One region of the Nocardioides luteus genome, then DNA from elsewhere that is predicted to be linked to it. Evidence: riboswitches for the same ligand, from Rfam matches in the RefSeq annotation. Region 1 holds a riboswitch; the other holds the start of a gene.
The links. A riboswitch is a leader RNA that binds a small molecule or an ion and turns the genes downstream of it on or off. The one in region 1 is predicted to bind cyclic di-AMP.
Positions count from the first base shown of each region.

Region 1 (3,977 bases):
CCCCCGCAGCCGGGCCACCAGGCGCCTCCCGAGCGAGGCGAACCCGAGCACGCAGGCGACGACCAGTGAGACGAGCAGCGAGGCCCGGCTGAGCCAGCGTGCGGTGCCGGAGTAGGCCAGCATCCGCTCCAGCTCCTCGGGGGTGAACACGTCACGCTCGTCGGGCAGGTCGAGCGGGCCGCCCGGGTAGGGATGCCACGGGATCAGCGTCCAGGCGAGCACCACGAATGCGACCGCCCCGAGGACGAGAACCACCCAGGACGTACGCCGCATGCCGATCACGACGCAGAGTGTGACAGACGGGCCCGCCAGCGGGCAGTCAGCTCGTCCTCCCCGAAGCCGAAGCTCGCCTGCAATGCCTTCTCCAGCGGAATGCCGCGGCCGGTCTCTTCGTAGAGGTCGACCAGGGCCTGCTCGCCGCCGGCCTCGGCGAGCACCTCGCAGGCCAGCCAGGCGGCCTCGTACTCGGCGCCGAAATGCTCCGAGCGGGTGTTGAACTCGGCCTTGCCCGGCAGGTGGTCGGGGGCCCCGTTCTCGCGGACCTGGGCCAGGATCTGGCCGGCGGTCTTGCTCAGCGGGAGCTTGGTGTCGCGCAGCGCGACGTAGTCGGCGAAGCCCTCGACCAGCCACATCGGCCGGTTGACGTTGGTCGCCGCGTCGGTGGCCGCATGGGTGGCCTCGTGGGTGATGACCACCTGGGCGCCGGGCGCGTCCAGGTCGCCGATGACGCCCTGGTTGACCCACACGTGGAGGGGTGTCCCGGGCTTCGTGGAGCCGTCGACGGTCGCGGTCACGGCGGCGACGGCGGTGTAGGTGCCCTGCTGGGCGCCGAGCGCGGAGTCGAGGCCGGTGGCCGGCACCTCGAGGACCAGGCGCGGCCGGTCCCACGGGATCACCTTGCGGACCTGGGCGACCGCGGTGGCGGCCAGCTCGGCGTAGCGGTCGGCGACCTCCGCGGAGGCCTGGACGATCACGAGGCTGGAACCGGCACGTCGCACCTCGACGGGGCCGCTCAGCCACAGCGGCATCCGGGTGCCCTCGGACGCCGAGAAGCCGGTGATCGCCCCCTGCGCGTCGAAGCCGACCCTGAGCTCCTCGGTCAGCGCCGGGTCGCCCGGGGTGCGCCACGACATCTCCACGTCGGCGGTGAAGGAGCCGTCCTGCTCCACGTTGCCCGCCTCGGCGACGTACCTCGCGGTCACGTCCTCGAGGCCGATGGCGTGCGCGTTGCGCACCGCGACCGAGGCGGCGTCCTCGCCGTCGGGCTCCGCCCCCTCACGTACGCCGCCGACCAGCTGCTCCAGCGAGGCCCGGGCGCCTTCGGTGTCGGCGCGCACGACCGGCGCGGTGGACGGTGTCGGCGCGACGTACTCGCCACCGCCGGTGAGCCGCCACCCGACGAACCCGGCGAGCAGCATCACCAGCACCAGCGCGGCCCCGATCACGGCGGGGTGCGCCTGCAGGCGGGAAAGAAGAGAGCCGACCGTTCGCACCTGCGAACGATCGGCCTCTTCGGGGTCCTGGGTCAACTCAGCCCGGGCGGACGGCGCCCGTGTAGGGCATCTCGTCGATCGGCGAGACCTTCACGCCGGTGCTCGGGTTGGCGGCGTGCACGATCTGGCCGTTGCCGATGTACATACCGACGTGGCTGATCGGGCTGTAGTAGAAGACCAGGTCGCCGGGGGCGAGCTGGTCGCGCGAGACCTGCGGACCGCTGCTGTACTGCGCCGAGGAGGAGTGGGGCAGCGAGACACCGGCCTGGCCCCAGGCACCCATGGTGAGACCGGAGCAGTCCCACGACTCGGTGCCGGTGGCGCCGTAGACGTAGGAGTCGCCGACCTGGGCCAGGGCGTAGTCCACGGCCGCCTTGGCGCGGCCCGAGGGCGGCGGCAGGTTGGACGGGATGCTGGTGTCGGTGGACTGGATCTTCGCGAGCTCATCGGCCTCGAGCTCGTCGAGCTCGGACTGGGCCGCCTCGAACTTCTTGTCGATCTCGCTCTTCTTCTGCTGCATGGTCGTCTTGACCTTGGCCATCTGCGCCTTGGCGTCCTCGGTGGCCTCGCGGCGCACCTGGAGGGCCTCGGCCTCGGTGTTGTACCGAGCCAGCAGGTCGGCCTGCAGCGCGTTGTAGGACGAGACGGTGGCGAGACCGGCGAGGAACTCCTGCGGGTCCTCGGAGGTGATCACCTGGCCGACGGCGGAGACGTCGGAGCCCTCGAACTGCCGCAGCACGGAGTCGCGGAGCTCGGCGCGGATCTTGTCCAGCTCCTTGCTCTGGCGCTTCTCGTCGGCGTTGAGGTCCTCGAGCTGGTCCTTGAGGTCCTGCAGCCGCAGCTTGGCGTTGCTGTAGTCCTCGTTGGCCGCCTCGGCCTGCGTGTAGAGCTTGTCGACCTTCTTGCGAACGTCGTCGATGTCTGGTTCGGCCTGGGCGGGGGTCGCTGCGGGAATGATCCCGGCGACACCGATGGCGGCGATGCCGGCTGCACCGGCAATGAGTCGCTTCCGGTCGCGTGTCACGAGCGGACGGTCTCCTTGTGTAGTCGTTGAACGCCTACCGGGTGAGCTGACGGGTTCAGGCACGACCTGCCCTACCACCGCTCCTCGACCTGGTCTCCCAGATCGACCTTGCGGCGGATGCACCCCAGGTGATCGCACTCCGTCTTGCGGCGTACGACCGGTGTGGTTCCCCGGCTCCTGGCCCGCCCCGAAGCGGGCCTGGACTAAGCGCGACACTCGCGTGAGCCGGTTGACTCACTTCCACGAGCGCCAAGTTCCTGCGCACATTAGCCGACGGGATCCCCCACCTGCCAACCACCCACGCCCAAAAGTTCGGCTACATACCTTCCACTAGTGGCAGAGCCACCATCCGCAGCGGCGGGACGAGCCCGCCGTCGGCGAGCACGTCGAGCGCCCGGCGCTCCTCGTCCTCGATGGTCAGCTCCGGCGGCGGGCCCAGCAGCACGGTGACCACGCAGTCGTGGCACGCCAGTCCGCGCACGAGGCAGGTGTCACAGTCGATTCTCGTCGTCATGATGCGACGGTCTCACCGACCACCGACATTTTTGCTTTCGTACGGTTGCGTGCGGCGTGTCATCGCCATCGCAGCGCGGTATTCGAGGCGGCGATCGCTGGGGTGGTCCCTACACTTGGAACATGGAGGTCTCCGCGTACGCGACGCTCCCCGACACGGTCCGGGGGCGCATCGTCGCGCTCACGGCCGGGGTGCTTCCCGACGTGGTGCGGCTCCCGCCCGCGCTCAAGCGGATCGCCGACTTCGCGCCCGCCCGGCGCGCCAAGGCCGGCGGCGCGATGATCGCCTCGGTGCTCGAGACCGACGACGAGGTGCGGGAGAAGGTCGGGAGCCAGCTGCGCCCGGCGTACGTCTCCGAGGGCTCCGGCGAGGACGTCACGCTGCCGGAGGATCCGGCCGAGGCGGCCGCCGTCGTGTGGCTCGTCCGCCCCGACGGCTGGGAGGTCTCGCTCAAGGAGGCCCTGGACCGGCTGGACGCCGCCGCGGTCCCGGTGGTCGATGCCGAGGTCGCTCGCCTTCGCGGCAAGCTCGCCGCGGCGGAGGACGAGATCCGCGAGGTGCGTGCCGACCGCAAGGCGCGGCTCGACGAGCTCAAGGCCGACAACACTGCGCTGCGCCGCAAGCTCGGCGAGGCGCGGGCCGCCGCCCGCGAGGCCGGCACCGGCCTGGACGAGGCTCTGACCGAGGCACGCGAGGCGCTCGCCCGCGCCCAGGAGGAGCTCGCCTCCCGTGACCGCCAGCTGCGCCAGCTCCGCGGCCAGATCGACAAGCTCGAGCGCGAGGCGGCCGCCGAGCGGCGTACGTCGAAGACGGACCGCGAGGACGCCTCGCTGCGGGCCCGGTTCCTGCTCGACACCCTGCTCGACGCGGCCGGCGGGCTCCGCCGCGAGCTCGCGCTGCCGCCGGTCACCGGCACCCCGGGCGAGCGGGTCGAGGCCGAGCTGGC
Region 1 covers NZ_JADOVJ010000001.1:3,529,237-3,533,213, forward strand. The annotation lists gene HD557_RS16920 (M48 family metallopeptidase) at 1-273, opposite strand, end outside; gene HD557_RS16925 (hypothetical protein) at 279-1,493, opposite strand; gene HD557_RS29040 (C40 family peptidase) at 1,531-2,517, opposite strand; cyclic di-AMP (ydaO/yuaA leader) riboswitch at 2,533-2,737, opposite strand; gene HD557_RS16935 (hypothetical protein) at 2,834-3,031, opposite strand; gene HD557_RS16940 (NYN domain-containing protein) at 3,154-3,977, shown strand, end outside.

Region 2 (3,977 bases), 430 kb from region 1:
AGGTCTGGCGGCGGCCCTGGTTGTCGAAGGGGCTGATCCGAACCAGGCGGTGGGTGCCGGCCTCGACGGACAGGGTGCCGTAGGCGTAGGGGGCGTGGATCGCGAAGGTGGCGGACTTGAGCCCGGCCTCCTCGGCGTAGGAGGTGTCGAAGACCTCGACGGGGTACTTGTTGCGCTCGGCCCAGCGGACGTACATCCGCATCAGCATCTCGGCGAAGTCGGCCGCGTCGACGCCACCGGCGCCGGAGCGGATCGTGACCAGGGCCTCGCGGGAGTCGTACTCCCCCGACAGCAGGGTGCGGATCTCCAGGCTCTCGACGGCCTTCTTGACCCGGCCCAGCTCGGCCTCGGACTCAGCGAGCGTGTCGGCGTCGCCCTCCTCCTGGGCCATCTCGACCATCAGCTCGAGGTCCTCGATGCGGCTGCTCAGCTCGGTGAACTTGTTGAGCTCACCCTGCAGCAGGGAGAGCCGACCGGTGACCCGGGTGGCGTTGTCCTGGTCGTCCCAGAGATCGGGCGCGGCGACCTGCTCGCCGAGGTCGGCGATCTCCTTGCGCATCGCGTCCAGGTCCAGCACCTGGCCGATGGTCTGCATCGTTGCCTGGAGCTGCTTGATCTCGGTGTCGAATTCGGGGCCTGCCACGTCTTACAGGTTACTTGACCGGTGGTGCGCCGCTCGATTCGCCGACCCCACTATGCCGACCTCCTCGGGCTCAGCTTCGGAAAATATGCGCTCGCCCTCCGGCAGGAGGACCGGAGGGCGAGCGCCAGGGGGATATGTGGGGGTCAGCCCGATCGAACGGGCCCCGAGAAACTTCAGACCTGGTGGGTCGAGCCGGCGAACCAGCCACTCCAGGCCGCCTCTTCACGAACAGCCGCACCCGGCTTGGGGGCGTGCAGCATGATCGCCTCGCCGTTCTCCCAGCGCAGGAAGATGCCGACGTGGTAGACGGGGCTGCCCCAGAACATCAGGTCACCGCGCTGGATCTGGTCGTTCGGGATCGTCGGCAGCGCAGCTGCCTGGTCCCGCGAGACCCGGGGAAGCTCGATGCCGGCGGCGCTGAAGGCGTACTGGGTCAGGCCGGAGCAGTCGAACGCGCTCGGACCGGTGGCACCCCAGACGTACGGGTCGCCGATCTGCTCCGAGGCGACGCTGATCGCCCGCTCGATCTTGCCCTGCTGGCTCGCGGCGAAGGCCTTGGCCTCCGCCTCGGCCTTCTTCTTCGCCTCCGCGGCCCTCTTGGCCGCGATCGCTGCCTTGCGCTTCGCCTCGGCCGCCTTGCGGGCTGCCTCGGCCTTCCGCTGCTGCACCTCGACAGCCCTCTCGAGCTGCTGGATGTCGGTGAGCATCGCCGCGGGGGTGGCCGAGGCCTCCAGGGTCGGAGCCTCCACCACGGGGGCCGACTCGACGGTGGTCACCTCATGGGAGACCGGCGCGGCGTTGGCGGCGGGAACCGCCACCAGAGCACCGGCGGCGATACCGCTGGCGAGAGTGATGCGGCCGGCGAGCTTGCCGTGGCCGCTGAGAGATCCTGTGATGGCCCGCACGAGCGAGACGTTCGGCGACCGGAACGGGCGCGCGTTGCCTCGATGGGCAGGACGGGATACGGACTTGGACATGCGTGAGTTCCTTCCCACGCCTGCGAGGTGAGCTGTCGGGTTCGGGCTAGAAGGTTGCCCGGCCATCCTTGGATGGCTTCACCCCAAGCGACCGTCCGAGTTAGTCGCGTGGAACTTGGGTCCCCCGCTCCTGTCCCATACGTACTGCTGAGTGTGAGGGTAAAGGGGGTTCAGTAGTAGGGGCCGGCTTCCGGAGGGACAGGATTCGGCGTGTACCGGGGCCGGTCGTGCGTTCTGCACGGCTCAACCAAGGTGACATGCGATTTGGACCGGATCCAATCCCGAATGCCCGGTTTCCGAGCACATTCCGCGTGGTCACGCGTGTTTTTGCCGTCGTTTGTGAGTCATCTCACGCACTGAACAACGGTCTGACGCCGTGTTGAACTTGCGGTTGCTCCGACTTCGAGTCGGATGTGACTACTCTCCGGCTTCCAGCCGGAACCCGACTCCGCGGACCGCGACGACCTTCTCCTGCACACCGGCCGCCTCGAGCTTCTGGCGCAGGCGTCCGACGGTGACGTCGAGGGTCTTGGTCGAGCCGTACCAGTTCTCGTCCCAGACCTCGGCCATCAGCCGGTCGCGGGAGACCACCTTGTCGCGGGAGGCGGCCAGCACGGCCAGGAGCGCGAACTCCTTGCCGGTCAGCGTCACCTCGCGCTCGCCGGCGTAGACCCGGTGGGCGGCGACGTCGATGCGCAGGGCGTCGTCGTCGGCGCCGGGCTCGACCGGACCCGAGCGGCGCAGGAGCGCGCGGACCCGGGCCTGGAGGACGGCCAGCGCGAACGGCTTGGCCAGGTAGTCGTCGGCACCGGCGTCGAGCCCGACCACCAGGTCGATCTCGGCGTCACGGGCGGTGAGGATCATGATCCCGCCCTCGTAGCCGTTGTCGCGCGCGGCCTTGCAGACCTCGAGTCCGTCCATGTCGGGAAGACCCAGGTCGAGCAGCACGAGCTCGGCCTCGTAAGGGGGCGCGAGCAGCTCCAGCGCCTTCTTGCCGGAGTCGACCCAGGTGACGTCGTAACCCTCTCGCTGGAGCGTGCGCACCAGCGGAGCGGCGATGTCCTCTTGGTCTTCTACGACGAGCACGGAGTTAGACATGGGGAGAACAATAGTTAGAGGCCTGTAGCCCTTGTGAAGAGATCCCCCGATTCTGACACCCGTGTGACCACATCGTTAGGTCCGAGCTGGTCGATCGCGAGCGGATCCTCGGCTCCTTCCTCGACCTCGTCCCAGCTGATCGGGGCCGCGACCTTCGGGATCTCCTTGCCGCGGAGCGAGTAGGGACAGATGGTCGTCTTCGACCCCGAGTTCTGCGACCAGTCCAGGAAAACCTTGCCTGACCTGCGGCTCTTGGTCATCGTCGCGGTCACCTTGCTCGGGTTGGCCTTCTGCAGGTCCTCGGCGATCTCCTTGGCCAGCGCCGTGGCGAGATCCGGCTCGACGGGCTCGGGCAGGGCGGCGTACAGGTGCAGGCCCTTGCTGCCGCTGAGCACCGGCGCTGCGGTGAGTCCGCGCTCGCCCAGCGCCTCACGCACCAGGAGCGCGACCTGGCAGCACTCCTGGAGCCCGGCCGGCTCGCCGGGATCGAGGTCGATCACGATCCGGTTCGCGCCGGCCGGCGTGCCGTCGGCACCGACGGTCCACTGATGGACGTGCAGCTCCAGAGCGGAGAGGTTGGCGGCCCAGGTGAGCGCCGCCAGGCTGTCGAGGATGGGAAAGGTGAGAGTGCCTTCCTTGTGGTCGGCCGTGCGCGAGCCGGTGGTCGGGACGGTCACCGTGCGGACCCAGCGCGGGGTGCCGGCCGGGGCGTTCTTCTCGAAGAACGACATGTCCCCGATGCCGTGCGGCCAGCGGATCCTGGTCACGGCGCGGTCCTGGAGCTGCGGCAGGAGCACCGGCGCGATCTGGGCGTAGTAGTTGAGCACCTCCCCCTTCGTCATGCCGGTGCGTGGATAGAGCACCTTGCTCAGGCTGGTCAGGGTCAGGACGCGTCCGTCGACCTCGACGCGTACCTCTTCTCGATCGACCATCACAGATCCTCCGGTGAGACGTCGTCCCTGATCCCGATGAAGCTCGGCTGCCGCAGCCGGCCCTTGTAGCTCGGCGCGGCGACGGGGCTGCCGTGGGTCTCCACCTCGACGACGAGGAGCGGCTCGACCCAGTGCGTGCCCTTCGCGTCCAGGGCCGGCACGCCTCCGTCGGGGTCGACGTCGGCCCCGGCGAACGGGCTTCTCGCGGTCTCGCGGAGCAACTCTCCGAGCCGCTGTGCCCGCTTGCCGGTGATGCCGCTGCCGACCCGCCCGCGGTAGATCAGCCCGTCCGGCGTCGGCTGCCCGACGAGCAGGGCGCCGAGACGC
Region 2 covers NZ_JADOVJ010000001.1:3,961,680-3,965,656, forward strand. The annotation lists gene prfB (peptide chain release factor 2) at 1-643, opposite strand, end outside; gene HD557_RS18980 (C40 family peptidase) at 817-1,620, opposite strand; cyclic di-AMP (ydaO/yuaA leader) riboswitch at 1,623-1,784, opposite strand; gene HD557_RS18985 (response regulator transcription factor) at 2,038-2,718, opposite strand; gene ligD (non-homologous end-joining DNA ligase) at 2,733-3,650, opposite strand; gene HD557_RS18995 (ATP-dependent DNA ligase) at 3,650-3,977, opposite strand, start outside.
Region 2: it holds a riboswitch for cyclic di-AMP, as region 1 does, so the genes downstream of both, HD557_RS18980 (C40 family peptidase) here and HD557_RS29040 (C40 family peptidase) in region 1, are expected to answer to the same signal.